Regions from separate parts of the Streptosporangium sp. NPDC006930 genome, predicted to be linked through region 1. Evidence: riboswitches for the same ligand, from Rfam matches in the RefSeq annotation. Region 1 holds a riboswitch; each other region holds the start of a gene.
The links. A riboswitch is a leader RNA that binds a small molecule or an ion and turns the genes downstream of it on or off. The one in region 1 is predicted to bind cyclic di-AMP.
Positions count from the first base shown of each region.

Region 2: another riboswitch for cyclic di-AMP. It lies ahead of ABZ664_RS09775 (CHAP domain-containing protein); the one in region 1 lies ahead of ABZ664_RS25565 (hypothetical protein).
Region 3: another riboswitch for cyclic di-AMP. It lies ahead of ABZ664_RS13370 (C40 family peptidase); the one in region 1 lies ahead of ABZ664_RS25565 (hypothetical protein).

Region 1 is NZ_JBEYID010000015.1:185,068-194,488, forward strand. It holds gene ABZ664_RS25535 (MFS transporter) at 1-550, shown strand, start outside; gene ABZ664_RS25540 (SRPBCC domain-containing protein) at 621-1,325, shown strand; gene ABZ664_RS25545 (flavin reductase family protein) at 1,336-1,917, shown strand; gene ABZ664_RS25550 (aldo/keto reductase family protein) at 2,047-3,084, shown strand; gene ABZ664_RS25555 (AfsR/SARP family transcriptional regulator) at 3,996-4,820, shown strand; gene ABZ664_RS25560 (nuclear transport factor 2 family protein) at 5,030-5,458, shown strand; gene ABZ664_RS25565 (hypothetical protein) at 5,494-6,468, opposite strand; cyclic di-AMP (ydaO/yuaA leader) riboswitch at 6,472-6,608, opposite strand; gene galT (galactose-1-phosphate uridylyltransferase) at 6,681-7,760, opposite strand; gene ABZ664_RS25575 (DeoR/GlpR family DNA-binding transcription regulator) at 7,757-8,557, opposite strand; gene ABZ664_RS25580 (metal-dependent phosphohydrolase) at 8,642-9,238, opposite strand; gene ABZ664_RS25585 (hypothetical protein) at 9,418-9,421, shown strand, end outside.
Region 2 is NZ_JBEYID010000004.1:246,772-256,192, reverse strand. It holds gene ABZ664_RS09800 (N-acetylneuraminate synthase family protein) at 1-778, shown strand, start outside; gene ABZ664_RS09795 (glycosyltransferase family 2 protein) at 1,003-1,929, shown strand; gene ABZ664_RS09790 (polysialyltransferase family glycosyltransferase) at 1,929-3,218, shown strand; gene ABZ664_RS09785 (DUF6716 putative glycosyltransferase) at 3,340-4,548, opposite strand; gene ABZ664_RS09780 (hypothetical protein) at 4,640-5,680, opposite strand; cyclic di-AMP (ydaO/yuaA leader) riboswitch at 6,379-6,517, shown strand; gene ABZ664_RS09775 (CHAP domain-containing protein) at 6,536-7,231, shown strand; gene ABZ664_RS09770 (extracellular solute-binding protein) at 7,663-9,012, shown strand; gene ABZ664_RS09765 (sugar ABC transporter permease) at 9,096-9,421, shown strand, end outside.
Region 3 is NZ_JBEYID010000006.1:214,174-223,594, forward strand. It holds gene serA (phosphoglycerate dehydrogenase) at 1-1,278, shown strand, start outside; gene ABZ664_RS13370 (C40 family peptidase) at 1,874-2,482, opposite strand; cyclic di-AMP (ydaO/yuaA leader) riboswitch at 2,470-2,703, opposite strand; gene ABZ664_RS13375 (3-isopropylmalate dehydrogenase) at 2,844-3,890, shown strand; gene ABZ664_RS13380 (branched-chain amino acid aminotransferase) at 4,065-5,159, shown strand; gene ABZ664_RS13385 (Uma2 family endonuclease) at 5,423-6,013, opposite strand; gene ABZ664_RS13390 (O-methyltransferase) at 6,116-6,769, opposite strand; gene cimA (citramalate synthase) at 7,058-8,632, shown strand; gene ABZ664_RS13400 (heparinase II/III family protein) at 8,820-9,421, opposite strand, start outside.

The DNA.
Region 1 (9,421 bases):
GGGTCTCACCAACATGTGCACGGTCGGCCAGCTGGCGATGCTGGTGCTGTACGCGCGCCAGGTCATGCTGATCAGCGACGTGGCGTACGGTCTGCTGCTCGCCTCGGTCGCGGTCGGCAGCGTGACGGCGGGCTTCACGTGCCGGATGTTCACCCGTCGGCTGGGACCGGCGAGGTCCGCGCTCGGCGGGGCGATGCTGGGCGCGCTGGGCTTCACGATCCTGGGGTTCACCAGTGAGGTCGCCCTCGTCGCCCTCGGCCTCGCCATCACCGGCTACACGGCGATGACCTGGAACGTCACGACCGTTTCGATCCGGCAGGCGATCGTCCCGAAGGAGCTGACCGGACGGGTGAGCAGCGTGAACAGGCTGGTGGCCTTCGGGCTGATGCCGGTCGGCATATTCCTGGCCGGCCAGATCGCGACCCACGCCGACCTGGAGGCCGTTTACCGGGTGGGCGGCCTGTTCGGGGCGGCCGTGTCACTCATCGGACTACTGACGCTTTCCAACGCCGCAGTCGAGAGGGCCCTGCACGAGGCGGGAGCCAAGTAGGCGATCGACCGGTGCAACGGCTGAACCCGTGCCCTCGTCGGCACGAATCCCAAGAATGGAGAACGGTGTCATGGCACTCGAAACATCGACGGCACGTGAGATCAAGGTGAGCCGGGGGCGCGTCTGGCAGGCCTGGACCGACCCCAAGGAGGTCCGCGCCTGGCTGAACCTGCACGACGCGAGCGTCCCGGTCGAGCCGGGTGATCCGCTTCGTTGGCACTTCAACCGGGGAGGGAGGGTCGACCTCGTCTTCACGGCGACGCTGCGCGAGGTCAACCCCGGTTTCTCGTGCTCCTACGACTGGGACGTGCCGGGGAACGACGAGCCGACCTCCGTGGAGGTGGAATTCGTCCAGGTCGACGAGGACAGCACCGAGGTGAAGGTGCGCCACTCCGGTTTCAGTGACTCGGTGCGCTCCAGGGTGGAGTTCGACGCCTACGACCACCACTGGTGGCACTACCTGGAGCGGCTCGCGGCCTACCTGGAGCACCGCCCGTTCCAGTTCCACAAGACGCTGACGCCGCCCAAGACGGGCATCATCCCGCTGGGGGTCACCCCGGAGACCGGGATGGTCGTGCAGGATGTGGCGATCAACTCCGCCGCCGAGTTCGTCGGGATCCAGCCCGGCGACGAGATCCACGCCATCGACGGCGTCACGCTCAAGGAGATGGAGGACTTCCACCGTTGGCTCGACGACGCGGTACCCGGGCAGAAGGCGACGTTCACCCTCCAGGACCGCACGGTCGAACTGGTGCTGCGTCCGTTCACGGCATGACGTCCCGACGATGATCACCGTGGACGGCTTCCGGGCCGCACTCGCCCGGTTTCCCAGCGGCGTCACGGTCGTCACGGCACGGGGGGAGCGGGAAGGCTCGCACGGGCTGACCGTGAGCGCCTTCTGCTCCGTCTCCGCCGAACCTCCGCTCGTCCTGGTCTGCCTCGCGCGGTCCGCACGCACGCTGCCCGCCATACAGGAGTCGGGACGCTTCGCGGTGAGCATGCTCCGCCAGCACCACGACGACGTGGCGCGCCTGTTCGCGACGACGGCCGTGGACAAGGTCAAGGGCGGATGGGGGGCACTCACCCCGGACGGCCCGCCGGTCGTCCCCGACGCGCTCTTCTCACTGGAGTGCACCGTGCACAGCGTGCTCACCGCGGGTGACCACGAGGTCGTCATCGGCGCGGTGCAGGCGTACAGCGTGCGTGACGGTGCCCCGCTGATCTACTACAGGAGGGCCTTTCACCCTCTCGCCACCGTCTTCCCCGGAGGTCGCCCAGGCGACCCGTCCCTCCCTCGGGACGACGCGCGTCCGGGCGAGGCGGGCGAGTTCAGAGGTGGGAACGCACACCGGAGCCGCGCGTCCTGACACGTCGGCGGATCGGCGCCCACGCGACCGATCCGCCGTGCCGCGCGCGGAGCAGTATCGTGACCTTCATCTGAAAGGAGGGTCGGGAAGACGGGCTCCTCGTAGGAGGGCGCCGCATCCTGACGGCCAATGGAATATCGCCACCTCGGGCAGAGCGGCCTGATGATCAGCGAAGTCACCTTCGGAAACTGGCTCACCCACGGCGAACTGGTGGATCGGGACCAGGCCGTCGCGTGCATCCGGGCGGCACTCGACGCGGGCATCACCACCTTCGACACCGCCGACGTCTACGCGCGGGGGGCGGCCGAGGAGGTGCTGGGCGCCGCGCTCGACGGGGTGAGACGATCGTCGCTGGTCCTCGCCTCGAAGGTCTGCCTGCCCACCGGCGAGGGACCGAACGATCGTGGCCTGAGCCGCAAGCACATCGTGGAATCCTGCGAGGCGTCCCTGCGCCGGCTGCGTACCGATTACCTCGACCTGTACCAGGCGCATCGTTTCGACGAGACGACCCCGTTGGAGGAGACGCTGATCGCCTTCGACGACCTGGTACGCCAGGGCAAGGTCCTCTATCTCGGCGTCTCCGAGTGGACGGCCCCGCAGATCGCGTCGGCGGTGGCCATCGCCGGCGAGCTCGGGCTGCGCAGCCGCATCGTCTCCAATCAGCCGCAGTACAACATGTTGTGGCGGGTCGTCGAACCGGAGATAGTCCCGCTGTGCCTGCGCGAGGGCATCGGCCAGCTGGCCTTCCAGCCGCTCGCGCAGGGGGTGCTGACCGGCAAGTACCGGCCGGGCCAGGAGCCGCCGGACGGGTCGCGGGGAACGGCCGGCGGGCGGGCTCCCACCTTCATCAGGAGGGTTCTGGGCACGACGCTTCTCGAACGTGTGCAGGCCCTGCTCCCGCTCGCGGGGGAGTGCGGCCTCTCGGCGGCCCAGCTCGCGATCGCCTGGGTGCTTCGGCAGCCGGGGGTCTCCTCGGTGGTCGCCGGTGCCACCAGGCCCGAACAGGTGACCGAGAACGCCTCGGCGTCCGGCAGGACGATCGACGAGGCCGTCCTGAAGCGGGTGGACGAGGTGCTCGGGGACCTCGTCGACCGGGATCCCGCCAAGACCGCGCGGATGATGGCGGTGAAGCCGAGCTGGACGAAGGCCGCTCCGGAGAACGGCTAGCCGCGGGCGCCCGCGTGACTTCACCGCGCGGTTCGCCGAGCCGGGGCTCGGGGGGACAGCGCGCTGTCCGCCGGGAATGCCGGTAACGACATGACCTTATGAAGACATAACGTCATGTCCGTAACTCGTGCGAGATATATCCGCTTATGACAACTTTTCAGCTTGAGGTAAAAGCCACAACTGTGTCCAGCATTTACGTATAATGGCCGGAAGCAGACAAGAGGTATGGGGGCTACCGGATGGCTGTGCGTTTTCGTGTTCTCAGGCAAGTTGAAATCACCGCGGACAGGCACATGGGCGGCTTGGGGCGCCGCCGGTGCGAGCGGTCCGCGTTCATGTCGCCGCGCGTCGAGGAAGGGCACGTCACAGGGCGGCCGCGCGGGATCAGGCGGGAGAGTCGCCGGGCGAAGGCCGGTCACATCCCGCTCGTACGGGCCTTGACCGGGAGCACGGGGCGGGATCCGGCCCTCGGCTGAAGCGGCCGCGCTCGCCGGAGTGGTGTGGCCTGAGCCGCGGTTGTCGCGCCGGAGCGCGCCCGCGATGGTTTCCCCGGGATCGTACGCGCTGTCAGGGGGTTCGCAGCGGGTCCCGTCCCGTCGTCCATGAGGCGAAGGCGGTTCACCACCCCCTTTTGGGCACCCTTTCCGGGTGTTCCCATCGGGTGCGAGGCCGGCGAGGTCCGCGATCCACGTTTCCGGCCGAGCCACAGGCCACCCGTTCCGAGCGCGGCGGCACAGTTCCGCCCTGATCGAGGCGGCGCTTCGTCGAGACGTCGTACGCGCCTGTCATCGACCGACACCTCACGTTCCCGATCCGTGCGCGACCGTCGTTCCGTAACGGCATGCACGGCGGAGAAGACGACATTCCCATGAAGAGGCTGACGTCCCTTTCCCACCCGCGAAGGAAAACACATGTCGCCTAACACCCTCCCGGAGGGCGAGGTACAGTTCCGCGTTCTCGGGGATCTGGCGGTTACCGTGAACGGCGTCGAGGTGCCGATGCCGGCCCAGAAACCACGAAAGTTGTTGAGCATACTGCTCAGCAGAGCGGGGCAGTCGGTGCCCGTCGGGATCCTGTCGGACATCTTGTGGACCGAACAGCCCAAGAATCCGCGGAAGGCGATGCAGGTCTACGTGTTCCGCCTCCGGCATGTTCTCGGCCACGACCGGATCCAGCAGCGGGGTGAGGGCTATGCGCTGGTCACGCATCCCGACGAACTCGATGTCCACAGGTTCGAGGCGCTCGCCAAGCAGGCGCTGAACGCCATGCTCTCCTCCGACATAAAGGATCTGGCGCGCTGTTCGGCGGAGGCGCTCGACATGTGGCGCGGTAGACCGTACGCGGACCTGGCGGAGAGCGCCGTCGCGGACCACGAGGTCAGCCGGCTGGAGGAACTGCGAACCTCACTCCTGGAGCTTCGCATCGGCGCGGACATCGGCCTCGGGAACCACTTCGAGACCATACCCGAGCTGCGCAGCCTGATCATGCGTTTCCCGTTCCACGAACGGTTCCGCACCCTGCTGATGCTCGCCCTCTACCGGACCGGTCGCCAAGGGGAGGCGCTGGAGGTGTTCCAGGAGACCCTCGTGCTGCTCGACCGGGAGCTGGGAATCCTGCCGGGCCAGGAGATGAGCACGACGCACACGCGAATTCTGCAGTCCGACCCCTTCCTGATGTCCGTCGACGCCGTACTGGAATGTCTGGGGGAGGTCGGCCTGAAGGCCGCGCATCGGTGAACCAGGGGCCGGCGCCGTCGACGAGGAGTTCGGAGGTTTGGACGCGCCGCGATCCGGCCCGGTGCGCCGACCCGGCCGCCGCGCCCCGGTTCCGCAGACCTTTGGCGCGCCTCCGGGCGACGGGACACCTACTCCGGCGATAGTTGTGCCCCGCCCCTCGCCCCGTATCGTCCCCACCAGTGATCCCGACGGTATGAGGAAGGATCGGCATGAGCGACGACGCGGTGCGACGCGTTTTCCGGACGGTCGACTCGTTCGACCCCGACGAGTTCGTGCGGTTGCTGGCCGAGGACGCCACGTTGGTGTTCGGCAACGCGGAGCCGAGGGCGGGACGCGAGGCCATCGCCGCCGGGTTGCGGGAGTTCTTCTCCACCATCGGAGGCCTGCGGCACAGGATCGTGCGGAACTGGCAGGTGGACGCCGACGTCATCGCCGAGACCGAGGTGACCTACCGGCGGCTCGACGGCACGGACGTCAGTGTCGTGGCCGTATCGATCTGGCGCACCCGCGACGACGGCCTGATCTCGGACTACCGCATATTCGTCGACCTCGCCCCCCTCCACACGGGCGTGGACGCCGTCGAGCCCGCGTCCACGGGTGCGGCGCCCGCCTTCGCCCACGGGGGCGCCCAGGGGTGAGCCGCCGCTCACGAGACCGGACGCCGCCCCGAAGATCAGTACATCGAGATGTGCGGATGGTCGAAGTGGTTGGCCGTGATGCCGCCTCGGTTCGACATGAACCTCCAGCCGGAGCCGTGGTTGATGCGCTGGCGCCAGATCACGTACTTCACGCCGAGTTTGGCCTTGTTCTTGATGGCCCAGGCGGCGATCTCGTCGCCGAGCGCGAGGTTGGCGGCCGTGGGCATCGCGCCACCGGCGCTCATCATGAAGTCGCAGGCACGGCCCAGAGGATGCTCGCCGCCGTCGTTGACGGCCCGGTAGCAGCCGACCGAGTACGGCAGGTTGAAGCGCCTCATGACGGCGTTGCGCATGATCCGGGTGCGGTCGGTGATGTTGTCGGGGCCGGTGGGCAGCTGCGGCGCCCAGCTGCCGTCGGCGCGACGGCCGGAACCGGTGGGGGCGAGGCGGTCGAGCTTGTTCTTCATGTCGCGGATCAGCTTCTCGGCCTTCTCGCGCTGCGCCTGCACCTCCTTGGCCTCGTCGCCGATCTCGTCGGTGAGCCTGGCGGCCGTCTCGGCCGCCCTCTTCCTGCGTTCGATGCTGTTGACGAAGCCCTCCAGGTGGGCGGCCTGCTGGGCCGTGAGCTGCTCCATCACCGCGGCGGCGCCCATGTCGCCGGAGAACATCAGCGCGGGCAGCCCTCCGCCGCTGCTCTGGTAGCGCAACTGGACGATGGAGTCGACCTCCCGCTTGGCCTCGACGTAGGTCTTCTCGGCCTTTTCCAGGTTCTGCTTGGCGACGATCTCGGCCTTCTGCGCCATCTTGAGCGACTCGCGGGTGGCCGCGTAGGTCTCGATCAGCTTGTCGACCTGCTTGCCGAGCTTGGCCAGCTCGGCGCGGAGCTTGGCCTCGGTGGGCTTGGGGTCCGCGCTTCCGGCGGTGGGGGCGCCGATGGTGAACACGACGATCGAGCTCAGGCAGAGGGCCAGAGACGCACGCCGACGGAACGTGGGGGACGGGGCCGCCACGCACTCTCCTCTCCTTACGCCTACCGGGTTAGCTGACGGGTTCGGGCTGGAGGAAGCCCTTCCACCGAAGTGGTTTCACCCCAGGTGCGGTGGTTCCCCGGCTCCCGGGCAAGGTGCCCGGGATTAGGCAAATCAGCGTTTACAGCCGATGTGGGAAGGATAGTAGTGGTAAACAGCAGGTCATGCGACCTCAAGACGAGACCAAGCGGTAATCAGTTCGTGACAACAGAGCGCAGCAGATGTGCTGTCGCCTCGGGCGACACGTCGTTGACGAAGGCGCCCATCGCCGACTCCGACCCGGCGAGGTATTTCAGCTTGTCCGGCGCGCGGCGGATGCTGAACAGCTCCATGTGCGCGTACGACAGATCACGGCCGGTGGAGGCCGGTGCCTGGTGCCAGGCCGCGATGTACGGCATGGGCACGCCGAAGATCCCGTCGAGGCGGCGGAGTACGTCGGTGTAGAGGGGGCCGAACGCCGCGCGTTCCCCGGCATCCAGCGCGACCAGGTCGGGGACCCTGCGGTGCGGGTAGAGGTGGACCTCCACGGGCCAGCGCGCCGCGGCGGGGACGAAGGCCGTCCAGTGCTCGTTCGAGCCCACCACCCGGATCTCGGCCTCACGCTCCGCGGCCAGGACGTCGGCGAACAGGTTGCCGCCCGTCCGCTCCCTGTGGCGCTCGGCCGCCCCGAGGGTGAGCCTGGTGCGCGGGGTCACGTAGGGGTACGCGTAGATCTGGCCGTGCGGGTGGGCCAGGGTGATGCCGATCTCCGCCCCCCGGTTCTCGAAGCAGAAGACCTGCTCCACGCCGGGCGTCGCCGACAGCTCCGCCGTACGGTCGACCCAGGCCTCCATGACCAGTTCGACCCGCTCGGGGGAGAGCCGCGAGAACGCGGAGTCGTGCTCGGAGGTGAAGCAGACCACCTCGCACCTGCCGACCCCCGGACGGACCTCGCTCAGCCCTCCGATCGGCCGGTGGTCGCCCGGCTGGGCGGAGAACGAGGGGAACCGGTTCTCGAAGACCACCACCTCGTAGTCGGAGGAGGGGACCTCGGTGAGATTGCCCGGGGTCGACGGGCAAAGCGGGCACTCGTTGGCGGGGGGCAGGAAGGTGCGGCTCTGGCGGTGCCCGGCCACCGCGATCCACTCCTCGGTGAGCGGGTCGTAGCGCAGCTCGGAGGCGGCGGGGCGGGGCGGCAGGTCGCGCCGGTCGGGTGCCGTGCGGTCGGCGTCGTCGCGCCGGTCGAAGTAGAAAAGCTCCCGGCCGTCGGCCAGGTGGGTGATCGTACGCTTCATCGGCCGGCGATCTCGCTCTCCCGCTGGGGTTCGGTGATGATCATCTCGCCCACCGAGGCGGCGAGCTCCTCGCGGGCCTCCTCGGTCATGCCGGAGTCGGTGACCACGATGTGGGCCTCGGCCAGCTCGGCGATCGTGCTGATGCCGACCGTGCCCCACTTGGTGTGGTCGGCGAGCACCACCAGGCGGTGCGCGGAGGCGACCAGCTCGCGGTTGGTCTCGGCCTCGAGCAGGTTGGGGGTGGTGAATCCGGCGCGGGTGCTCATACCGTGCACGCCGAGGAAGAGGGTGTCGACGTGGAGGCCGCGGATCGCCGAGACCGCGACCGGGCCGACCAGGGCGTCGGAGGGAGTGCGGACCCCGCCGGTCAGCACGACCGTGCGGTCGGCCCTGAGGGAGCGGTGGAAGACGTCGGCGACCCGGATCGAGTTGGTGATCACGGTCAGCTCGGGCACGTCGACGAGGTGGTGGGCGAGCGTCCAGGTCGTGGTGCCCGCGGAGAGCGCGACGGCCGTGGCCGGCCGGACGAGCCGGGCGGCGTGCCGGGCGATCGTCTCCTTCTCCGCCTGCTGGCGCACCGACTTGGCGGCGAAGCCCGGTTCTTCGGTCGAGCCGGGCCCTGCGGCGGTGGCGCCGCCGTGGACCTTCTCCACCAGGCCGCGCTCGGAGAGCACCTCAAGGTCGCGCCGGATCGTCATGTCGGACACGCCGAGCTCCCGGACGAGATCGGCGACCCTGACCCCGCCGCTGCCGCGCACCCTTTCCAGGATCGCCTGCTGCCGCTGCTGGGCGAGCATTGACTCACTCCCCTTAATCCACCAGATTCCACCAAAATACCACGACCAGGTGGGGGAGGTTGTTGGATTGTGATGGTCGGCCGCTCACAGTCGATCAAGCTCCGCCGTGATGTTCGCCCTCGCCTCCCCCTCCAGGTCGGCGACATGGAAGATCACCGGAAGATCGAGCAGCGAGCGCAGCACGGCGGCCCTTCCCGCCCTGAACGCGTCGTCGGGGACGAAGCCGTACTCCTCGCGCACGGCCGCCGCGTAGGCGGCGTAGACCTCGGGGGAGGAGCCCAGGATCGCCAGGTCCGCGTCGGACAGCACGGCCCCGTCCGTGTCGCCGGACGCGGGTGCGTGCGTGACGGTCAGCCTGACCAGCCGGGCGACCGTCGCCACATCCTCTGCGGGCACCCCCAGCTCCGGCAGCGCGCGCTCGGCCAGCCTCGCGCTCCGCTCCTCGTTGTCCGCGCGTCGCGGGTCGTAGACGGCGTCGTGGAACCAGGCCGCCATCCGTACGAGGTCCGGGTGCCCTGCGTGGTCGGCGAGGGCGTCGACATGGGTGAGCACCGCCTCCAGATGGGCGGTCGTGTGATACCTGCGGTGCGGCTCGTCGTACCGGGTGATCAGTTCGCGGCCGAGGGGGTCGGCCCCCGCGCCGGCGAGGGATCGCCAGCGGGCCATCAGCTTCTCGCTCATGTGACGGAGCCTAGAGTCCGGCCTGACGGGTGAGGAGCCCGGTCACGCGTCCCGTCCAACGGGTGGGGAACGTCAAGACCGGGGAAACGCCGGGGAAATACGGTCCACCGGAGCCGGACCGATCGCCGTCCAGGCCTTGTGTCATGGGCGTTCCAGGAGGAATGTGAAGGTCTGGGCGAGTGA
Region 2 (9,421 bases), on a different contig from region 1:
CATCGCGCGCAGGCTCATCGACGTGGCGGCCGAGGCGGGCTGCCAGGCGGTCAAGTTCCAGAAGCGCACGCCGGAGATCTGCGTGCCGCTTGAGCAGCGCGACCAGATCCGGCAGACGCCCTGGGGCGAGATGACCTACATGGAGTACAAGATCAGGACCGAGTTCGGCCTGGACGAGTACACCCAGATCGCCAAGTACTGCCAGGAGCGCGGGCTGCACTGGTTCGCCTCGCCGTGGGACGTGCCGTCGGTGGAGTTCCTGGAGTCCATGAACGTGGTCACCCACAAGGTCGCCTCGGCGAGCGTGACCGACCTGGAACTGCTCCGCGCGCTCGCCGCGACCGGCAAGCCGATCATCCTGTCCACCGGCATGTCCACGCTGGAGGAGATCGACCGGGCGGTGGAGATCATCGGCACCTCCAAGCTGGTCCTGATGCACGCCACCTCCACCTACCCCCTGCCTCCCGAGGAGGCCAACCTCCGCACGATCATCACCCTCCAGGAGCGGTACGGCGTGCCGGTCGGCTACTCGGGCCACGAGCGCGGCCTGCAGATCTCGCTCGCGGCGGTGACCCTGGGCGCGGTGACCGTGGAACGGCACATCACGCTCGACCGCACCATGTGGGGCTCCGACCACGCCGCCTCCCTGGAACCGGCCGGGCTGGAGCACCTGGTCCGCGACATCCGGATCATCGAGACCGCCCTGGGCGACGGCGTCAAGCGCGTCTTCCCCGGCGAGGAGGCTCCCAAGTCGCGGCTGCGGCGAGTCAAGGTGTAAATGGCGCTGCTACATGGCGACGCTAACGCGTCGCGGTGAGGCCGCTCTTACCCGACTCCTTCCCTCGTCGAGGAAGATCGCTCGTTCCTCGCGACCTCCCTCTCCTCGGTCCAGTCGCCGGCGCGGCCTCACGGGTAGTCCCGTCAGGGGGGAGGTGAGGGGGGTCCGTTGGGAGGGAGTGAGGGGGTTGTTGGGGTGGTTGAGGTGGGGATGGGAGGGTTAAGTTGATCAAGTTGTCGGTGGTGGTTCCGGTGCGGGACGCGGAGGGCTACATCGGTGACGCGCTGACCTCGCTGACCAGGAACGCGCGCAGGGACTTCGAGTTCATCGTGGTGGACGACGGCTCCGCGGACGCGACCGGGCAGATCATCGAGGACTTCCGCGACGACCTGCCGGGGCTGGTCGTGCTGCGCAACGAGGCGCCGGCCGGGCTGGCCGACGCACGCAACCTCGGGGTCTCGCTGGCCTCCGGCCGCTATCTGACCTTCATGGACGGCGACGACTGGCTCGCGCCCGGATACCTGGAGAGCCTGGTCGGGGCGATCGAGCGGCTCGGCTGCGACTTCGTCCGGGTCGACCACGTCCAGGTGGAGGGCAGGAAACGGACGGTCCACCGGGCGCCGCTCGCCACCCGGGAGGTGGTGGTGAAGCCGCGCGACCACATCCTGCCCGCCGGGTCGAAGACCATGGTCGACTACCCGTACGCGTGGGCGGGGATCTACCGCCGCGACCTCGGCGAGCTGCTGACCTTCCCAGGGCACCTGCACACCGCCGAGGACAGGCCGTGGATCTGGCGGCTGCACCGTGAGGCGGCTTCTTTCGCGGTGGTGTCGCTGGCCGGGCTGTTCTACCGGCGGATGGTGGCGGGCTCGCTGACCCAGATCGGCGACGCGAGGCAGCTGCACTTCTTCGACGCCTTCGACCTGGTCTTCGCGGGCCTGGAGGAGGAGTTCACCCCCAAGGCGGCGCGGATGTTCCTCGCGCTTCTCGCCCACCACCTGGAGACGGGCGAGCGGTTCTCCCCCGAGCTGCGCGCCCGCTTCGAGGAGCGTGGCGCCGCGGCCCTGAGGCGCCTCCCCTCGGATCTGCTCGCCGAGATCCGCCTGGATCCAGAACGTGACCAGGTCCTGCGCAGACTCCTGGAGGGCTGATGACGCAGCTGTTCTACGCCTCGACCCTGTTCGGCGCGATGACACTGGCGACGGCGATCGACGACGGCCGCTTCGGTCCCCGCGAAGGGCGCCGGATCCTGCTGGTGTCCAACAACGCGGCCATCCCGGAGATCACCCCGCCCCTGGACGAGGCGGCCGGTTTTGCCGCGCTGCGCCCGCACTTCGACGAACTCCACTCGTGGAACGAGATCATCGCCCCGCTGCACCCCTCGGACTGGAGGGCTCGCGTCATCGAGGTGCCGATGCTGAGCCGCATGGTCGCCTCGCGTCTGTCCCTGGATGACGGTCCCGCCGAGCTGATCCTGGAGTCCGTCGCGGTCCCCCCGGCCAGGACCCTGGGAGGGCTGGTCAGGGACTGTCCGATCACGGTCTACTCCGACGGCCTGATGAGCTACGGCCCGACCCGCGACCCGCTGCCGTTGGAGATCTCCGGGCGGATCACGCGCCTGCTCCACCTCGACCTGGTACCCGGCCTCACGCCGTTGCTGCTGTCGGAGTACGGGGTTCCCGCCGAGTCCCTTCCCGGCCGGGCCTTCCTCGACGTGATCGGGAAGGTCGGCGGGGAGGCCGGGGACGCGCGTTCGGGGCGGGCGATGATTCTCGGGCAGTACCTGTCCGCCCTCGGCATCCTCACCCCCGAGGAGGAGGCGCGACTGCACGCCGACATGCTGGGCGGCCTCGTCGCCCGGGGGTTTCGCAGCGTGCTGTTCAAGCCCCACCCGGCCGCCGGGCGCAGGCACGCCCAGCGACTGCGCGAGACGGCCGCCGAGCTGGGCGTCGAGCTCGACGTGGTGGCGGAGACCGTACCCGCCGAGTCGTGCTTCGCCGCGCTGAGGCCCGAGCTCGTGGTCGGCTGCTTCTCCACCGCCCTGATCACCGCGAGCCGGTACTTCGGGCTCCCGGTGGCGACGTCGGGCGTCGAATCGGTCCTGGATCGTCTCACCCCGTACGAGAACAGCAACCGGATCCCGGCCACCATCGCCGACGCCCTGCTGCCGCGCCTGTCGGCGGACGGCTCGCTGGAGGAACCGCCGCCGGTGGATCTTCCCGCCCTGGTGAGCGCGGTCGGCTACTGCATGCGGGCCGAGGTGTATCCGGGGCTGCGCGAGAGCGCCGCCGCCTACCTGGAGGCGCACGGCCCCGCCCGCTACTTCAAACGCCGGCGCCTCGGCTCCCTGGATCTGATCACCGCTCCCCCTGCCGCCGCCCCCAGGGAGCGGAGCCCGCTGGGCAGGCTCCGCGACCGCCTGTCGAAGGCGCTCCCCTAGAGAGCCGGTCGGGTAACCGCGCAGAGCGTTGATCGACATCGGATGCGGCCAGGCCGATCCGTTGCGACCTGTGGTTTTACCCGATGGCCGGACATCACCCGGTCCTTGTTCGACCGGCGCTCTAGATCCGGCCGAACCCCTTGAGATAGCGGCGCATCCGGCGCTTGGCGCGGTAGCCGACGCGCAGCATGTTCGGCGGCACCTCCACGCGCATGCGGGCGCGGCGGCGGGCGGCGGCGTACTCGGGACCTTCGAGCAGGGACTTCGCCGGGACGAGGCGCCCGGAGCGGGCCCTTCCGACCAGGGAGACCATCCGCGACACCCAGTCGCTCTCGCCACCGGGGTGGAAGTAGTTGACCTTGCACCAGGCGTCGTCCGGGTGCAGGAAGCGCCCGGCGGAGAGGTCGTCGAGGGTGCCGAGCAGGCCGCTGTCCTCGAAGACCAGGTTGATCATCTCGGCGCCGACCCCGAAGTCCGACAGCACCAGGAGCGGTACCTTCTGGGCGATCGCCTCCAGCGCGGCGGTCGAACTGACGGTGACGAAGCCGGCCGCGTGGGCCAGGTGCTCGTGCATGGGTCCCACCGCGAAGCGCACGGCCCCGGCACGCACCCGGCCCTCCTCGGCGAGCGACTGCCACAGGCGCTGGTAGTGGTAGCGCTCGTTGTGGGTCTGACGCTCGGTGTCCAGGGCCCGGAGCTTGACGACGACGTCCAGGTCGGGCCGCCTTCCGGCCAGCTCGGCCAGGGCGAGCAGGACGCGTTCGCGCTCCTCCCTGCGTTTGGGCACCTTGGCCTGGGTGGCGAACACCACCCGGTCGCGCGGCCCGGTGGCGGCGATCTCCGCGTCACCGCGCAGGAACGGCAACCTGGCCAGCCCGATCTGGCCGCCCCCGCCCAGCCTGACGCCGATCTCGGAGAACTCCTCGATCTCCCGGCCGCTGTGCAGCACTAACAGGTCGCATCCACTGCGAAACAGCCACGCCTTCTCGGTGGCGGGGACGGAGATGCCCGGCAGCCCCGAGACGAACACCGGCCGGAACCGCAGCCCGGTCAGCACGTCTGCGGTCAGCACGTCCACCACGGGTCCCGTACAGGCGACGAGCACCACGTCGGGCCTGAATCGCTCGGCGGCCCGGCGCAGCGCGCGGGCCGACAGCACCGGCGGGTCTGCCGCCGAACCGGCCACGGCGGCGTGGATCTGCGCCGGCGACGGAGTGATGGGGGTGCGGACGACCGCCAGTTCCGACTCACAGCCCGCGGGCAGGTCCCGCAGCAGGCAGGCCGCCCACTTCAGGTAGGAGTCGGAGTCGGCCACGGCCAGGACCTTCAAAGAGAACCTCCGACGGGGAATCCCCCGGTTTCGTGTGCGGGCACGGTGTGCGTAGCGCGAGCGGCGAGCCCGCCCGGCCTCGGCCGTCGGGTCATGACCCGGTGACGCCCGTGTCGTGATGGGCGAACCTCGACAGGTGGGAGCGCAGTGACGGCGCCGCCTCGGCCGTCCACCACTCGTCGGGAACGTCCACCGTCTCCACGGCGACTCCCCGGGCCGAGAGCAGGACCCGCAGGGAGGTGACCGCGGTGGACGGCAGGCTCAGCACCCGCTGCTCGGCGGCCAGGCCGCGCAGGGTCATCTCGGCGGGGATCCCGCCGTCGTAGACGGTGATTCCCGGCTGTTCCCCGACCCGGGCCAGGTCGCCGGGGTCCTCGCGGCGGTGCGGGAAGTAGGCCACCGGCTCGGCCGATCCGAGCCCGGCCAGCCAGCCGAAGTAGCGTTCGCGGTGGATCAGGCCGTTGCGGACCAGCGAGGTGCCGAGGACGACGGTGCGCTCGGCGGGACGGGGCCTTCGCAGCGGCTGGGATCGCAGCCAGGCGAAGTCGTGGGTGACCAGCTCGACTCCCCTGGCACGTACGGCCTTCGCCAGGTCGGAGGGCACCGGCAGCGCGGTGAAGATCGACAACCGCCCCGCACGGGCGGCGGCGCGCAGCCTGAGCCCGGCCGCCGTGGCGAGGACGGTCCTGAGCCCTCCCGCCTTCCCCCTCGCCCTCAGCAGGGGCGTTCCCGCTCTGCCGGTGAGCAGTTCCAGGAGCCTGATGGTGGCGAGCCCGTCGTCGACGATCACGATCCGGCCGGGGGACGCGGTGAGCCAGCGGAACTGGACCTTGCCGGAGAAGGCGTCACCCACCGCCCAGGTCTCACCCCGGCGAGGCCGGGGCATGTCCGGGCGTGCCGGGGTGAGCTCAAGCCCTCTCGGCAGGGTGAGGCGGCCGAGTTCGCGGCCTGTCACGGCCAGCGGGCGGAGTTTCGCCCGGGGGACGAGATGGCTGCGTACGCCGAGCAGCCCGGCGTGGTGGGCCTCCACCGCGCAGAGCATCTGCAGCGGGGATTCCACCCAGGCGATGGCCGAATCCTGCTCCCGCGCGTGGTCTCGACCGTCCTCCACGCCGGGCGATGACCCGTTCACGACTGGCACAACCTAACCCGGTGGCCTTAAGGAGCAGGGAACTGCGGATGAACAGCCGACCACGCGCGACTGCAGATGATCTTTCCGGCCTCCGCCTTTCCGTGGCCGCCGTCCGAGGTCGGATACGACCGGATGTCCGTCGACCAGGTCGTCGGGCGGGGAGGCGTCGGCCCCGAACTCGAACCGCAGCCCTCTGGAGGTTGGGAGGACCTCCGGGCATGGTCGCGAGCCGACGGATCCCGCGTGCGCTCTCCGGCCCTTTCATGGGAGAACCCCTACCGTCCGCATACTTTTTACTATCGAATATTTGTTCGAAAATATGGCGAGCACAAGATCTTCGATGGAGGCCTTCCTCCTCGCGCGATAGCACGCCCCGGCCGACGCTTCGCGGGCGGGCCCGGTAAGCCCGAATCGCCGTGAACACGGGGGATCCCGGACACCCTCCCCATCCCCGCGGGAAGACGCGCCCGACGTCGGAGGGACATGATCGACTTCCTTTCCCCCGCCCGGCGGCCCCCTGCTGTACCCCCTCATTTGGGACGTATTACCAAGTCAGAGCAATGTGTCCTACTTGTAATCGTCTGCCCTGTTGTCGTACGTTCGTCCTGTTCATGGCAATTGTCTAGGTCTATACAGGTCTGTGCATTGCCGTCACATTGCCCGACCGTGCTCCACCCGGCGGAACCCTCCGCCATCGGTGAGCACGGCCGCCGAATCCGCGAAGTCTGCGGAACCGGGGAACCACGTTCCTGGGGTGAATCAACGCACTCATGCGTCGTAGGGCACTTCCCAGCCCGAACCCGTCAGCTAACCCGGTAGGCGGTATGGAAGCGAAGCAAGGAGCCGAACCCCCACATGACCAAGCATCGCCTCACCTCCACCCCCCGCGCCGCCTGCGCCATCCTGGGCGCCTGCGCCGTTCTGGCGACCGGCACCACCGGCGCGGCCCTGGCCGACAGTCACAGTGTCGTGAACGCACCGCCCGCCGACACCCGCGCGCAGGGCACCAGTGCCGCGAAGACCCCCCTGCAGGTCGTGGCCGAAGGCCTCCCCAAGGTCTCGGCCGCCCAGGTCCTTGACATCGCCTCCAAGCAGATCGGCGTCCGCGAGAACTCCCGGGGCGGCGGAACCAAGTTCCACTCCTGGTACATGTCGAGCCCCCGCGCCATGGAGACCATGGCCCGCGACGGCGGCAAGAGCGTGTACGAGTACGCCAACGCCCCCTGGTGCGCGATGTTCGTCTCCTGGGTCGGCGAGACGGCCGGCATCCGCCCCACGATGGGCTGGGACGCCTACACCGTCACCCACGCCAAGTGGTTCAAGAACAACGGACACTGGGGCACCACCCCCACCCCCGGCGCCGTCGTCTACTTCGACTGGGCCGGCGGCAAGAGCATCGAGGGCATCGACCACGTCGGTTTCGTGAAGAAGGACAACGGGAACGGCACGATCACCACGATCGAGGGTAACACCGGCAACGGTGTCGTCGAGGAGCGTGTCAGGCCCGTCTCCCAGATCGTCGGTTACGGCTACCCGGTCTACTCGGACTGACTCCCAGCCGACCCCTGGCCGCCGCCCGGCCCCCTCGCCGGTGAACGCGTGCGGCCCTCACGCTTCCAGGGGCACCGCTCGAACGAGCGGTGCCCCTGACGGCGTTCCATCTTGCCCCCTCCGCTCTTCCCGCGAGCCCCGCGCGACCACGAAATGCCCCAACTGGTATGCCCGTGAGGTGGGAGCGCTCCCAATCACCCTTGTGGGAGGTATGTACATTTTTCATACCAAAAGTCCCACCTAAAGCGACCGGATGTAACGGTTGAGTTTCGGCATATTGACGTCCTGGTTGCCTATCGTCCACTCTTCGTGGGAGCGCTCCCAAAAGCACATTGAGGAACGATCTCGTCGCGACGACCGCGTTTGTCGGGGACCGGTCCGCGATGTCGCCTCCCAATGAAATTCGGGCGACCACCTGAGAGGGGTCCGGAATGTTGAACAACAAGCGACACGGCAAGCTCGCCGCCGTCGCGGTCATGGCGGCCACCGCCCTGGCCATCACGTCATGCAGCTCCAGCGAGCCGGCGGCACCCGCCGCGGAGGGCGGTTCCTCCGCCCCGGCCGAGCCGGTAACCATCACCGTGCACACCTTCGGCGGCGGTGAGAACTTCGGCTACGACAAGGCCGTGGAGACGTGGAACGCGGCGAACCCGAACATCCAGGTCAAGTACCAGAACCTGACCGACCGTTTCGAGGACGTCTATCTTCCGCAGCTGCTCCAGCGCCTGCAGGCCAACAGTGGCGCGGCCGACATCATCGCCCTGGACGAGGGCGCGATGGGTCTCATGAAGGCCCGCCCGCAGTTCTTCACCGACCTTGCCGAGTACGGGCTGGACAGCCGTAAGGCCGACTTCCCCGCAGCGAAGTGGGACAACGGCATCAACGCCGACAACAAGCTCTTCGCGCTGGGCACCGACATCGGTGGCATGACCATGTGCTACCGCAAGGACCTGTTCGAGAAGGCGGGCCTGCCCACCGACCGCGAGGAGGTCGGCAAGCTCTGGCCGGACTGGAACGCCTTCAAGGCGATCGGCGAGAAGTTCAAGGCCGCCAACCCCGGCAAGACCGACCCCAAGTTCCTCGACGGCCCGAACACGCTCTACAACGTGATCCTGTCGCAGGAGGCGCCGAAGAACGGCAACGTCGCCTACTTCGACAAGAGCAACCAGCTCATCATCGAGAGCAACCCGGCCATCAAGACCTCCTTCGACACGGTGAAGGACTTCAGCGAGGCGGGCCTGACCGCCAAGCTGGCCTCGTTCACCCCGCCGTGGAACGCCGCGATCAAGAAGGGCGCCTTCGCGACCATGGGCTGCCCGGCCTGGATGCTCGGCGTGGTCTCCGGTGCGGCCGGTGACGACAACAAGGGCAAGTGGGACGTCGCGTCCGTGCCCGGCGGCGCGGGCAACTGGGGTGGCTCCTACCTCGCGATTCCCAAGCAGAGCAAGCACCCCAAGGAGGCCGCCGAGGTCCTGAACTACCTCACCGGCAAGGAGGGCCACGTCATGGCCTTCCAGGAGGCCGCGGCCTTCCCGAGCTCCATCCCCGCCCAGCAGGACCCGGCGGTCGCCGACCTGAAGAACCCGTTCTTCAACGACGCGCCGACCGGTCAGATCTTCGGCGCCTCGGTCAAGGACCTGCTGCCCGTGTTCCTCGGCGAGAAGCACGCCCAGGTCAAGACCGCGGTGGAGAAGGTGCTTGAGGGCATGGACCAGGGCTCGGTCCCCTACGACCAGGCCTGGACCAAGTTCCTTGAGGCCGGCGTCAAGGCAGCGGGCTGATCCCCGTACCGACCCGCATCGGCCCGGCTGCGGCGATCCCGCAGCCGGGCCGGTCGCCTGCCCCCGCTGAAAGGCTCTGACCGATGACACTGCACGTCGACTCCCCGGCCGCGCCGCCACGGCCCAGCCCTCGCCGGTCCGGCGGGCGCCGCGGACCGAAGCAGGGCGGTGGGTGGTCCCGCTTCGACCTCCGGGCGACCCCCTACTTCCTCGTATCCCCGTACTTCCTGCTTTTCGCGATCTTCGGCGTCTTCCCCCTCGGCTACACCCTCTGGGTCTCCCTGCACGACTGGGAGCTCGCCGGAGACAAGACCCTCGTCGGCCTCGACAACTACATCGAGCTGATCACCGACGAGGCCTTCTGGAACGCGGTGATCAACACCCTCGGCATGTTCGTCATGTCGACGAT
Region 3 (9,421 bases), on a different contig from region 1:
CACACCGTCGCCCTCATCCTCGCCTCCGCCCGTAACGTCGCCCAGGCGCACTCCGCGCTCAAGGGCGGCGAGTGGAAGCGCTCGAAGTACACCGGGGTGGAGCTCGACGAGAAGGTCGTCGCGATCCTCGGCCTCGGCAAGATCGGCCAGCTGGTCGCGCAGCGCCTCCAGCCGTTCGGTGTCGAGCTGATCGCCTACGACCCCTACCTGCAGCCGGCCCGCGCCGCGCAGATGGGCGTCCGGCTGGTCTCGCTCGAGGAGGCTCTGAGCGAGGCCGACTTCATCACGGTGCACCTGCCCAAGTCCAAGGAGACCATCGGTCTCATCGGCGACAGGGAGCTCCACGCGGTCAAGCCGAACGTGCGCCTCATCAACGTCGCCCGGGGCGGCATCATCGACGAGAACGCCCTCTACTCCGCGATCAAGGAGGGCCGCGTCGCCGGCGCCGGCATCGACGTGTTCCCCAAGGAGCCGGTTACCGACAGCCCGCTCTTCGAGCTCGACCAGGTCGTCGTCACCCCGCACCTGGGCGCCTCCACCCACGAGGCCCAGGAGAAGGCGGGCACCCAGGTCGCGCGCAGCGTGAAGCTCGCCCTCGCCGGGGAGTTCGTGCCGGACGCGGTCAACGTCCAGGGCGGTGCCGTCGCCGAGGACGTCAAGCCGGGTCTGCCGCTCGCCGAGAAGCTCGGCCGGGTGTTCACCGCACTCGCGGGCGAGGTCGCCACCAAGCTCGACGTCGAGGTACGCGGCGAGATCGCCTCCCACGACGTCCGCGTGCTGGAGCTGGCAGCGCTCAAGGGCGTCTTCACCGACGTGGTCGAGGACTCGGTCACCTACGTCAACGCCCCGCTGCTGGCCAAGGACCGGGGCGTGTCGGTCGAGCTGGTTACCAGCTCCGAGAGCCCCGACTGGCGCAACGTCGTGACGGTCCGCGGCGTTCTCGCCGACGGCCGCACGGTCTCGGTCTCCGGCACCCTGTCCGGGCCGAGGCAGATCACGAAGATCGTCGAGGTCAACGGCTACCAGATGGAGATCGAGCCGACCGACCACCTCTCGTTCTTCACCTACACCGACCGTCCCGGCATCGTGGGCGTGGTCGGCCGCATTCTCGGCGACCACTCGATCAACATCGCCTCGATGCAGGTGGCCCGTGACGCCAAGGGCGGCAAGGCGCTGATCGCCCTCACCGTCGACACCGCGATCCCGGCCGAGGTGATCGACCAGATCAGCGCGGAGATCGGCGCCGACAGCGGTCGCTCGGCCGACCTGGCCGACTAGCCCCGTTTCCCGCGCGTGCCGCGTCGTCGCGGTTTGATCCAGGACGACATGCGATCACCCCGGACCGATCGGGGAGCGCGTGCGGGAAACGCGACGGTGGTCCACCGGTGTGGCCGCCGCCCCGATGACCGGGGCGGCGGCCACACCTCGTCTCAGTATGTGAGAAGTGTGTACGCCGGACGAGACGGTGTTTCCGTGAGCAGGTAACCTGGAATCAAATGCGCCAGGTTCTCGTAATTCTTACCTGCCGCGGCGAGGCCTGACAGGGGCAGGCCGGCGACTCGCCGCGGTGTCGTGGCGCTTGCCGGCTCCAAGCCCCCGTCACCGGTCCGTGATCCGGGCCCTCGACATCAGGCCTGGTCGGAGTCCCGACCGGAGACTTGACCACCTTCCTTGCTCGCGTGCGACCGAGACGAGATTCGCCATGTACGACATGTATCCCTGGAACCGTCCCGAGGAGACAGAGGACGAGGCCATCGACGCGCTCCAGACCGCTCTGGACCGCAGGGACAACGGTGGTGCCCCCACCCGCTGAGCCCGTTCTCGCCGTCACCGGGGTCTCCACGGCCTCCCGGCGGCGATCCTCCGGCGTGTCTCATCCGCCGGGCACGATTTCGGTCGCGAGCTCGACCCGCTTGGCCAGCTGGACCCCCTGCGGGTCGGGGCGGACCGCGCCGGAGAAGGCGGCGCGGCGCCAGGAGCTGAGCTTCTCCTCCTTGACGACGTCGCCGCTCCGCGGGGCGTGAACCATGTAGCCGGGCTTTGTGATCATGCCGACATGGCCGAGGCCGCTGAAGAAGACCAGGTCACCGGGCCTGAGATTCTTCCAGGCGATCTTCTTGGAGAAGGCGGCGTACTGGTCGTTGGTGACGCGGGGGAGCTTGATCCCGGCGGCGCCGTAGGCGCGGAGCATCAGGCCGGAGCAGTCGAAGCCGCCGTTGCCGGTGCCGCCCCAGACGTAGGGCGTTCCGCGCTTGGACATGGCCCACTTCACGGCCTTCTGCCAGGCGGGCCTGACAGCCATGGCCTTCAGCGTTTCCTTCAGCGTGGGGGTTTTGAGCGCCGCGGGCCCGGGGGCGGGGGGCGGGGAGGCGGCCAGGGCGGCGGTCGAGGTCGCGCACACCGCGGCGCCGGTGAGGATCAGGGAGGCGGAGATGGACAGGATGCGGGGGAGAACTGTGCCGGACAGGATGATTCCTTCCATAAGGCCGGCCGGGTGAGCTGTCGGGCTCGGGCGTGGAGGTCGCCCTACGGCGCGAGAACGCGCTGATTCGCCCCAAGGGATCCACCTGATGACGACCGGGAACGCGCTCCGGGGGAGGAGCGGCGTTCTCGGGATGCGGTAGATCCCGTAAAAAAGTGGTTCCCCGGCTCCGTGTGGGCTCGGTCAGGGGGTGGCCCGTACGGATTAGGCAGTGATGTGAATGGGAGGACAATAACGAAACCTCCCGAAACGGTCAATGCATAGCAAAAAAGGATAAAACGATCAGAGAGCTCGCCATGTGGACACGTCCGCAGAGTGAGACCGGTGTTCGATCACCGAGACGGGCCGGTAAGGTGCCTGCATGGATTCGCGTAACATTCGCCTGGCGGTCATCCCCGGGGACGGGATCGGAGTCGAGGTCGTCGCCGAAGGGCTGAAGGTCCTCGAAGCGGTCGGCACGAAGGTGGAGACCACCACCTACGACCTCGGTGCCAAGCGCTACCACGAAACCGGCGAGACCCTGCCGGACCCGGTCCTCGACGAACTGCGCGGATACGACGCGATCCTGCTCGGCGCGGTCGGCGACCCCAGCGTGCCCCCGGGCATCCTGGAGCGCGACCTGCTGCTCAAGCTCCGCTTCCAGCTCGACCACTACGTGAACCTGCGCCCGGTCAAGCTCTTCCCCGGCGTCGAGACGCCGCTGGGCAGGTCCGGCCCCGAGGACATCGACATGATCGTCGTCCGCGAGGGCACCGAGGGCCCGTACGCCGGAGCGGGTGGCGTGATGCGTAGGGGCACGCCGCACGAGATCGCCACCCAGGAGTCGCTGAACACCGCCTACGGCGTCGAGCGCGTCGTGCGTTACGCCTTCGACAAGGCGCTCGGCCGCCCCCGCAGGAAGCTGACGCTGGTCCACAAGACCAATGTGCTCACCTATGCCGGCGACCTCTGGGCCCGCACCTTCGACCGCGTCGGCCTGGAATATCCCGAGGTCCAGACCGACTACTGCCACGTCGACGCGGCCTCGATGTTCTTCGTCAGCCAGCCGGAGCGCTTCGACGTGATCGTCACCGACAACCTCTTCGGCGACATCCTCACTGACATCGGCGCGGCGATCGCCGGTGGCATCGGCCTGGCGGCGAGCGGCAACGTCAACCCCGACCGCACCGCGCCGAGCATGTTCGAGCCGGTTCACGGCAGCGCCCCCGACATCGCGGGCCAGGGCAAGGCCGACCCGACCGCCACGATCCTGTCGGTCGCCATGCTCCTCGACCACCTCGGCATGGCCGCCGAGGCCGCCAGGGTCGAGCAGGCCGTCGCCGACGACCTGGTCGACCGGGCTGCCGGACGGGCCGGCCGGACCACCCGCGAGATCGGCGACGACATCACCGCCCGAGTAGCCGGCTGAGGAAGCCGCCTCCCTCGACCCCGACGCGCCTGGCGGCTCACCTGAGCCGCCAGGCGCGTTTTTTGTTTCTCCAGCACTGCCGGTTTTCGGCATAGATGGAGTAGTTTCCCGTTACCCGGTCCGACGCAGAATGGACCCAAGGGTAAGCCAGACCTCAAGAGAAGGATCCGTGCGATGACCACCGCTCAGAAGCTCAGCTTCGACGTGCAGCTCTCCGACCACGCTCGCACCGCGGCAGAGCGCGAGCAGGTAATGGCGAGCCCCGGGTTCGGTCAGGTCTTCACCGACCACATGATCTCGATCGACTACACCGAGGGGGAGGGCTGGCACGACGCCAGGCTCATGCCGTACGGCCCGCTCAGTCTCGACCCCGCGACGTCGGTCTTCCACTACGCGCAGGAGCTTTTCGAAGGACTCAAGGCCTACCGCCAGGAGAACGGCGCGATCGTGACCTTCCGGCCGGAGGCGAACGCCGCCCGCTTCAACAGCTCCGCGCTGCGGATGGCCATGCCCGAGCTGCCCGAGGAGACGTTCGTCGAGTCGCTGGAGCTGCTCGTCCAGACCGACCGCGAGTGGGTCCCGACCACGCCGGGGCACAGCCTCTATCTGCGCCCCTTCATGATCGCCACGCAGCCGGCGCTCGGTGTCAACTACCCGTCCAGGAGCTACAAGTACATGGTCATCGCCTCTCCGGCGGCGGCCTACTTCGGGGGCGGGCAGGCCGTGACGGTCTGGCTCTCCACCGAGTACACCCGCGCGGCCCCCGGCGGCACCGGTTTCGCCAAGTGCGGCGGCAACTACGCGGCGGCCTTCGTCGCCCAGCGCCAGGCCGTCGAGCAGGGCTGTGACCAGGTGGTCTGGCTGGACGCGGGCGAGCACCGCTACGTCGAGGAGATGGGCGGGATGAACCTGTTCTTCGTCTACGGAGACCGCCTGCTCACCCCGGCACTCACCGGCACGCTCCTGCCCGGCATCACCCGTGACTCGATCCTCTCCCTCGCCTCCGACCTCGGCCTCCAGGCCGAGGAGGGGCGACTGTCGGTCGAGGAGTGGCAGCAGGGCTGCGAGACGGGCGAGCTCACCGAGGTCTTCGCCTGCGGCACCGCCGCGGTCGTCACCCCGGTCGGCTCGGTCAAGGGCGCCGACCGCGCCTGGACGATCGGCGACGGCACCCAGGGGCCGGTCACCTCGAAGATCCGCGAGGAGCTCGTGGGGATCCAGTACGGGACCCGTCCCGACCCGCACAGCTGGGTCCACAAGATCTGCTGACCACCTTCCATCGACGTCGAGGGCGACGGAGCGTGCGGCTGGGTCCACACGATCCGTTGCCCCCGTTTTCCGCACGCGTCGCGTCGTCGCCGGTCAGCGGTCGTGTCCGATCCGGTGCGACGAGTGATCGCTTCAGGTTGATCGAGGTCGCGTGCGGAGTACAGGGCCGATCCCGTGCAGGAGGGGCCCGGTCGAGGCGTCCGGGGACCTCGCTCGGCAGGAGCCCCGGCCTCCCACCCGGCCGGGTCTCCCACCGAGCGGGCCTACCCTTCGGTCAGCTTGCCGGTGTCGATCGTGAGGTTCCAGGGAGCGGGGAGCTCGAGGGGCTCTCCAAGGGTCACCTGGTGTTGCTGCTGGTAGCCCCTCTCCCCGGGATGGCTGAGGAGCCGGGCGAGATTCTGGGTGGCGTCGATCACCAGATAGAGCGGAACCCCCGCGATCGCGCAGTTTTCTGGTTTGGTGACGTGGTCGTCGCTCCGACTGCTGGGGGAGACCACCTCCACGACGAGCAGCGTCTCCTCCGCATAGACGTTCTCCTCGTCCCACATGCGGGGAAACTTCGGCACGACAAGGAGATCGGGCCGATAACGATCTTTCTGGACGCCCAGGAAGAGCTTGACGTCGTATACGGGGTGCCAGCCCTGTTCGGTGGCGAACGGAATGAGCTGGATCAACAACTGCAGGATGCTCTTGGCGTGGTTGAGTGTGGGCAACTCCCTCACCACGATCCGGCCGTTGATGATTTCGACCTTACGGTCGGGCCACTGGTCGCAGGTCCTCTGGTAGTGCGCTTCGAGCTCCTGATGGTTGGTGGACACGAGCTTCGCCTCGCGGCGTTCCAGGGTCTTGGCCATGAGCTCATCCTTCCCTCCGCGCGGGTGGGCGCAACGTGTTTGTCACATCGCTTACAGTAATCGGAAGGGTTTTCTTCTGCCCACGATTGGGGAAAGTTTTCGTCAGTGCTTTCGAATCATGGTGAGGCCGTCGGCGATGGGAAGCATGATCGAGGTGACTCGCTCGTCGGCGCTCACCATGTCGTTGAACTCGCGGATGTGTCGCACGGTCTCGTCGTCCCTGGTGGGATCGGCGACGTGCCCGCTCCACAGGGTGTTGTCGACGAGGATCACCCCGCCGGGGGCCAGACGCGACATGAGGATCTCGTAGTAGACGGGATAGTTGACCTTGTCGGCGTCGATGAACGCCAGGTCGACGGCCGGGTGTTCTGGAAGCTCGCGCAGCCGCTCGGCCGCGGGCCCGATCCTCAGCTCGATGCGGTCGGCGACCTGCGCCTTCTCCCAGTAACTCCGGGCGATCGCCGTCCACTCCTCGCTCACGTCGAAGCAGGTGAGCCCGCCGCCGGGGGCGAGCCCCCTGGCGAGGCAGATGGAGGAGTAGCCGGTGAAGGTGCCCACCTCCACCGCGTTCCTGGCGCCGCAGAGCTGGGCGATCATGGTAAGGAAACGCCCCTGGTCGGGGGAGATCTGCATGGACGCGTTGTCGCCGGTCAGCTCGCGGGTCTCGACGGCGAGGGCGTCGAGGACGTCGTCGGGCTGGCTGGTGTGCGCGAGCAGATACTGCCCCACGGTGGGGTCGAGGTAAGTCGCCTTCATGGGGCCCATTCTCGCCCGTGCCGGACGGCGACGGGGGTGATTCCAGGTCGTGTCCGGTGCCGTGCGGGCACGCCGTAGGTCTCGGATCCTGAGATCAATGTGTCAGATGGCGTCGGCGTGTGGCAGACTCCGAAGCATCATGTTCTACGGTCTGCTCATTATCGGCAGGCGCGCCGGCTGAAAAGGGACACCGCCGGCGCGCAGACCTCTCACGTCCGTGAGGGGTCATTTTTGTTTCCAGAAGCCGAAGAGCGCGCGGCGAATCATCGAACCGCGAAGGAGATTGACATGGCCGACGATCGTTTCCACGTGTACGACACGACTCTCCGTGACGGTGCCCAGCAGGAAGGGCTCAACCTCACGGTGGCCGACAAGCTGGCCATCGCGCGTCACCTGGACGGTCTGGGCGTCGGCTTCATCGAGGGAGGCTGGCCGGGAGCCAACCCCAAGGACACGGAATTCTTCAGGCGCGCTCAAACAGAGCTCGACCTGAAGCACGCGCAGCTCGCCGCGTTCGGCGCGACCCGCCGGGCAGGTGTGAAGGCAGCCGACGACCCGTTGGTGGCCGCGCTGCGCGAATCCGGCGCGCCGGTCGTGACCCTTGTCGCCAAGAGTCATGACCGGCACGTGGAGCTGGCCCTCCGCACGACCCTTCAGGAGAACCTCGCGATGATCCGCGACACGGTCTCCCACCTTCGTGCGGAGGGCCAGAGAGTCTTCCTCGACGCGGAACACTTCTTCGACGGCTACAAGTCCAATCCCGACTACGCGCTGGAGGTCCTGCGCACCGCCGCCGAGGCGGGAGCCTCGGTCATCGCGCTGTGCGACACCAACGGGGGCATGCTCCCCGACGAGCTGGCCGAGGTGGTGCACGCGGCCGTCGGGACGTCGGCGAGGATCGGCATCCACTGCCACGACGACACCGGCTGCGCGGTCGCCAACTCCCTGGCCGCGGTGAAGGCGGGCGCCACCCACGTGCAGGGCTGCGCCAACGGCTACGGTGAGCGCTCGGGCAACGCCAACCTCTTCACCGTGGTGGCGAACCTGCAGCTCAAGCGGGGATTCGACCTTGTGCCCAAGGAGGCACTGGCCGACATGACCAGGATCGCCCACGCGATCACCGAGGTCACCAACGTCACCCCCAACTCCCACGCCCCCTACGTGGGCGTCTCCGCCTTCGCGCACAAGGCCGGGCTGCACGCCAGCGCGATCAAGGTCGATCCCAACCTCTACCAGCACATCGACCCCGCCGAGGTCGGCAACGACATGCGCATGCTCGTATCCGACATGGCCGGACGCGCCTCGGTCGAGCTCAAGGGGCGTGAGCTGGGCTACGAGCTGTCCTCCGACACCTCGCGGGAGCTGGTGAACCGGGTCAAGGAGATGGAGTCGAAGGGCTACACCTTCGAGGCCGCCGACGCCTCCTTCGAGCTCCTGCTGCGCGACACCGTCGCGGGCGAGAGCAGGCGCCACTTCCAGGTCGAGTCCTGGAGGGTGATCGTCGAGCGGGCGCGAGGCGGCGAGGTCGTGAGCGAGGCCACCGTGAAGCTGCACGCCAAGGGGGAGCGGATCATCGCCACCGGCGAGGGCAACGGCCCGGTCAACGCCCTCGACCGGGCCGTGCGGCTGGGCCTGGAGCGGCTCTACCCCGAGCTGGCGGGGGTCGAGCTGATCGACTTCAAGGTGCGGATCCTGGAGGGTACGCACGGCACCGACGCCGTCACGCGCGTGCTGGTCACCTCCAGCGACGCGGCCGGGGAGTGGTCCACGGTCGGCGTCGACGAGAACATCATCGAGGCCTCCTGGCAGGCGCTTGAGCAGGCGGTGACCTTCGGGCTCCTGCGCGCGGGTCACGCCGTCTGACAGCCGCCCGCCACAGCCCTCGGGGGCGGCGGGCGCTGTCGGGAAAGGGCCGCTGGGAGACCTCCCCACGGTGAACGGGCGGGTGCCGGTAGGCATCCGCCCGTGTCGTCTCCGGCGAGGAGAGCCGTCAGGCTCGGCGGGAAGGCCGCCGGAGAGGACTCTTCTCGGGCGGCGGCGGGGAAGGCCGTCAGGAGAGGTCGGCACCGCGCACGCGGAAGCTCACCTGGCCCTCCGAGGTCTCCAGGCTGACCTTGCCGCCCGAGCAGGAGAGCGACGGCCTGTTGGTGCCGGGCACCACCACGGTCAGCACGGCGTTGCCCGAGGCGGGCGAGACGACCGTGGGGGCGGGGTGTCTCAGCAGGTAGGAGGAGGAGACCCAGCCCTGGTAGGGGTTCTTCTGCCCCTGGACCACCTTCAGTCCCGAGACCGGCTTGCAGGACGGCATCGAGACCTGGACGAGCGTCGCCTTCCAGCCCGTCTTGTCCTTCACCACGACCTGGCCGCCACTGCTGGAGACGGTGGACAGTTCGTGGGAGAAGTGCCAGAGGTTGCGGACCTTCGAGCCCTTGGGAACCGTGTCCAGCACGGCCATCACGTCCTCGCGGTGGTTGACGAGCACCGAGCGGGTCCTGGGCACGCCGTAGGCCCTGTCGGTGAGCCGGTAACTCTGCCGGTCAGTCCCGATCGAGGACCTGCTCAGTGCGGTGGCGGTCTTGCCGCGGAATTTCGCCCCGGCCACCATCGAGGTGTTGTGGGCCTCGGGGGACATCGTCCAGTGGCGGTAGCCGC